Regions from separate parts of the Tardiphaga sp. 285_C5_N1_2 genome, predicted to be linked through region 2. Evidence: predicted binding sites of a transcription regulator. Region 2 holds the regulator's gene; the other holds the start of a gene.
The links. The regulator LexA, encoded in region 2, represses DNA repair genes until DNA is damaged. The targets are predictions, from matches to a motif close to TGTTCNNNNTGTGTTCNG.
Positions count from the first base shown of each region.

Region 1: AB7951_RS24890 (DNA recombination protein RmuC) is a predicted target of LexA. The motif match lies at 1,455-1,472, and genes of this name have one in related genera.

Region 1 covers NZ_CP197241.1:5,241,768-5,244,171, reverse strand. Annotated here, with positions in the region: gene AB7951_RS24895 (GIY-YIG nuclease family protein) at 1-16, shown strand, start outside; gene AB7951_RS24890 (DNA recombination protein RmuC) at 210-1,424, opposite strand; gene def (peptide deformylase) at 1,656-2,177, shown strand; gene fmt (methionyl-tRNA formyltransferase) at 2,218-2,404, shown strand, end outside.
Region 2 covers NZ_CP197241.1:3,127,552-3,129,955, reverse strand. Annotated here, with positions in the region: gene AB7951_RS14960 (ComEC/Rec2 family competence protein) at 1-781, shown strand, start outside; gene lexA (transcriptional repressor LexA) at 800-1,522, opposite strand; gene AB7951_RS14950 (GNAT family N-acetyltransferase) at 1,825-2,394, opposite strand.

The DNA of each region.
Region 1 (2,404 bases), 2.1 Mb from region 2:
GATCATCTGCCGGTGAGGGCGCAATAACTCAGTTGCCTCTCGGCACCACTTTCTCAGTTGTTATCGCCCGGCTTGACGGGCGATCCAGTATACACTGCCCTTAACGTTGATACTTCATAGCAAACTACAACCGCCGCCGGATACTGGATCGCCCGGTCCAAGCGCGCAATTGCGCGCTCGGCCGGGCGATGACAGTTGGAGTTCTGGAGCTATTCCCCTGCCTGAATCTTGCGCGGCAGTGGCGCGAACATGTCGGGGGCGGCGGTCTTCGCGATGACCGGGGCTACCTCGGCCGCCGGCTCGCTCTTGCTGAAATCCAGTTCCTCGATGCGGCCGGCGCGCTTCTCGATCTTGTCGGCGGAGATCAGGATCTGGCGGACGTCCTCATTGGCCTGCCCGAAATGCGTCTGCAGCTTCATCACGCGATCGCGCAACCGGGTGAGGTCGTCGCCCAGATTCAGTACCTCGGTGCGGATCTGGTCGGCGGCGTCGCGCATCCGCGCGTCCTTCAGGATTTGCTGCATCACCTGGATAGCCAGCATCAGCAGCGAGGGGGAAACCAGCACGACGCGGGCGCGATAGGCCTTCTGGATGATGTCGTCGAAGCCGTCATGGATTTCCGCATAGACGGATTCCGACGGCACGAACATCAGCGCCGTATCCTGCGTCTCGCCGGCAACCAGATACTTCTCGGCGATGTCGGTAACATGCTTCATCACGTCGGCGCGCAAGCGCTGCGCCGCGTATTTCTTCTCGTCGTCGCTGCGTGCGTCATGCAGCGCCGTGACGGCTTCCAGCGGGAATTTTGCGTCGATGCACAGCGGGCGCTGGTCCGGCAGGAAGATCACGCAATCCGGCCGCTTACCCGACGACAGCGTGTGCTGGAACGCATAGGCGCCGCTCGGCATGCCGTCCTTGACGATGCTTTCCATCCGCGCCTGACCGAAGGCGCCGCGCGACTGCTTGTTGGCGAGCACGTCGCGGAGCGTCGTCACCTGCGAGGTGAGGTCAGTGAGGTTCTTGTGGGCGTTGTCGATGATGCCCAGCCGCTCATGCAGCGCGCTCAGGCTTTCCATAGTGTTGCGTGTGGTCTGTTCCATCGACTGGCCGACGCGATGGGTCACCGAGTCCAGCCGCTCGGAGACCGCGCGTGCCATGTCGGCCTGACGGCCCGCCAAGGCCTGGCCCATGGCGTCGACGCGGCCGGTGGCCTCGTTCTGCGCCTTCAGCACTTCGCTGAGGCGTTCTTCCAGTTCGTCGGCGCGGATCGCCTGGGCCATGGCCATGGCGGCGCCGCGGCTACCGGAGCGAGCGATGATGATGGCGATGGTGAGCAGCAAACCCAGCGCTAGAGCACTGAAGCCCATCAATGCCACGCCGGCGGTGACCGGCATGTCGCCGATCATGAAAAGAATCTCGTTCATCCCATCCTTGTAGCCGATTCGGTCGGTTGCGCGAACGAAGAGGGAACATTTATGGTTAATGCAAAATGAATTTTCCTGGTTAACCCAAGCCTAAGAAATGTGGTTAAGCAGGCCTTAACCGGCATGGTTAACCGCGCCTCAATTTTCATGGTTAGCGGGGAGTTAACGTCCTTCAAAGTCCAGCTTTTCCAGCGGATTGACCCGGACCGGCGCGCAGATTAAATCGCCGCCATGGCCATTCGTGAAATCATTATCCTGCCCGACAAACAGTTGCGGCTGATCTCCAAACCAGTCGAGAAGGTGACGTCAGAGGTGCGCAAGCTCGCCGACGACATGTTCGAGACGATGTATGACGCACCCGGGATCGGGCTGGCGGCGATCCAGATCGCGGTTCCGCTGCGGCTGATCACCATGGACATCGCCAAGAAGGACGATGAGGAGGACGGCAAGAAGCCACGCGTCTTCATCAATCCGGAGATCATCTCGGCCTCGGAAGAGCTCTCGGTCTATGAAGAGGGCTGTCTGTCGATCCCCGAATATTACGAGGAAGTGGAACGTCCGGCGACGGTACGGATCCGCTATATGGACCTCGACGGCAAGACCATCGAGGAAGAGGCTTCTGGCCTGTTCGCGACCTGCATTCAGCACGAGATCGACCATCTCAATGGCGTGCTGTTCGTCGATTACCTTTCCAAGCTGAAGCGCGACCGCGTGCTGAAGAAGTTCACCAAGCTCGCCAAGCGCGCGGAGTAGGTTTCTCCGCGCAACGCTGCAACAGATCGGCTCCGAACCTATGTCGCTTCGTTTGATCTTCATGGGCACGCCGGATTTCGCGGTGCCGACGCTGCTCGAACTCGTGGCCCATGGCCATGAGATCGTGGCGGTCTATACCCGCGAAGCAAAGCCCGCCGGCCGTGGCATGAAGCTGCAGCCAACGCCCGTGGCGCGCGAGGCGGAACGGCTCGGCATTCCCGTCTTCA
Region 2 (2,404 bases):
GCCGTTTGGCTTTGACGGTGTGTTCTGGCGGCTAATGGATGTCGGCATCCAGTGGATGATCGTGGTCACGCAATGGGTCGCAGCCTTGCCCGGTGCCATCGGCCGGATGCCGGCCTTCGGCACTGGACCGCTGATATCAGCCAGTATCGGCATCATCGTGCTCGGATTGCTGCGCACGCCGTTGCGCTTCGCGGGGGCTGGCGTGCTGGTGCTCTCGATTGTATGGGCATTGCTGGTGAAGCAGCCGGATGTGCTGATCTCGGGTGATGGTCGCAGCGTCGCGGTACGGGGCAGGGACGGGCATCTCCACGTGATGCGCAGCGCCAAGGATACATTTTTGCTGAAAGAGTGGCTTGCCGGCGATGCGGATGCACGCCTGCCGACCGATGCCTCAGTCGGCCACGGCGTGTCCTGCGACCGCGACGGGTGCATCGCGGCGCTGGCCGATGGCGCTTTGGTGGCGCTGGTTCTACAGCCGGATGCTTTCACAGATGATTGCGAGAAAGCGGCGCTCATCGTCACGGCGCGACAATCGCCGAGGGATTGCAGGGCGCTGGTGATCGATCAGGATCGCTTGCAACGAAATGGTGCGGTGAGCCTGCAGCGAACCGCGAACGGCTTTACCATCGATGCCGTGCGACCGCGTGGCCTGGACCGTCCGTGGTCGCGCGCCATTCCTGATGAGCCCCAGCACGATCTGATCCCGAACAGTCGTACGCCACAAAATCGGCCGGTGGATGCGACGCCGGCGGAAGCCGATCTTCAACCCGAAGATCAGTAATCCGCCGAGGCGCAAATCTCAGTAGCGGCGATACAGGCCGATCAGCTTGCCCTGAATGCGCACCCGGTTGGGCGGCAGGATGCGGACCTCGTAGGCGTCATTCGCAGGCTCCAGCGCGATCGACGCGCCGCGGCGGCGGAAGCGCTTCAACGTGGCTTCCTCGTCGTCGATCAGGGCCACCACGATGTCGCCGGTGTCGGCGCTCTCGTTGCGCTGGATCAGCACGGTGTCGCCGTCGAGAATGCCGGCGTCCTGCATGGAATCGCCGCGCACTTCGAGCGCGTAATGTTCGCCGGAACCGAGCATGTCTGCGGGCATGCTGATGGTGTGGCTGCGCGTCTGCAGTGCCTCGATCGGCGTACCTGCCGCGATCCGGCCCATCACCGGGATGGCAACTGTGCGGCCATTGTCATCATCGCCGCTGTTGCTGGCGATGCTGGCGGCCGAACGCACCTTGCCAAGCGTGCCTTCGATGACGCTGGGCGTGAAGCCGCGGCGGCCGGTACCGCCGGTGACCGGCGCGCCGAGCTCTGGCAGCTTGATGACTTCGATGGCACGGGCGCGATTGGGCAGACGGCGTATGAAGCCGCGTTCTTCCAGCGCGGTGATCAGACGATGGATGCCGGACTTCGAGCGCAGGTCGAGCGCATCCTTCATCTCGTCGAAGGACGGCGGGACGCCGGCTTCCTTCAGCCGTTGATCGATGAATCGCAGGAGTTCGTATTGTTTGCGCGTGAGCATCTGAAGCCATCCTCAGTTGACGGTGTCGGCCGCCGCGTGCGTTTCAAAGGGCCTTCGAACGGTGAGCCTCAATCCTGAGACGATCGTTCAAAGATCGGTTGCGCGAGTTCGGGCACTCTCAAACTACTCAAAGCCACAGAATCTCGAAACAAATCATGAACGAACACTATATGTTCCATATGTGTTCTGCAATGCTTAATTTGCCGTCAACAGAATGCACGTTGAGGGAGGTTTGAGGAGGCTGTTCCTCACCAGTCGTCGATCCTCGACGGACATGGAAAATGCTTCCGCGGTCGCCTGGGCTACGCGGACGTCATGCGCCCAATGGGCGGCGGCGGAGTCGTGGAGCCGGTCGCCAGCGAGCGCTGAACCATGATCGTGTCGGCCCAGCGGCCGGAGCGATAGGCGACGCCGGGCAGCAAGCCGACGCGGGCAAAGCCAAAGCTCTCATGCAAGCCGAGCGAGGCCGTGTTGTCGGCATCGATATAGCCGATGATCTGCCGGAAGCCGGCCGCCGCGCACACGTCGATAAGTTCGCGCATCAGCAGCCGGCCGATGCCTCGACCGACATGCCCGTGGTGGATATAGATCGAATGCTTGACCGTGTAGCGGTAGGCCGGTCGCTTGCGGAACAACACCACATAGGCGTAGCCCACGACCTCGCCGCCTTGCGTGGCGACGAGGTGCGGGAACCGTTTGCTGCGCAGGTTCTTGCGCCGGTCTCTGAGATCGTCGGGCTGCGGCGTGTCGGCGTCGCTGACGCCTTCCTCGACGCCTTGCCGGATGTGCCGGCGATAGATCGCCAGCATGGCATCGACGTCGGTGTCGCGTGATGGTCGGATGACGACCGGCTGTTCGAGTTCCGTTGGCAAATCTGGCTCC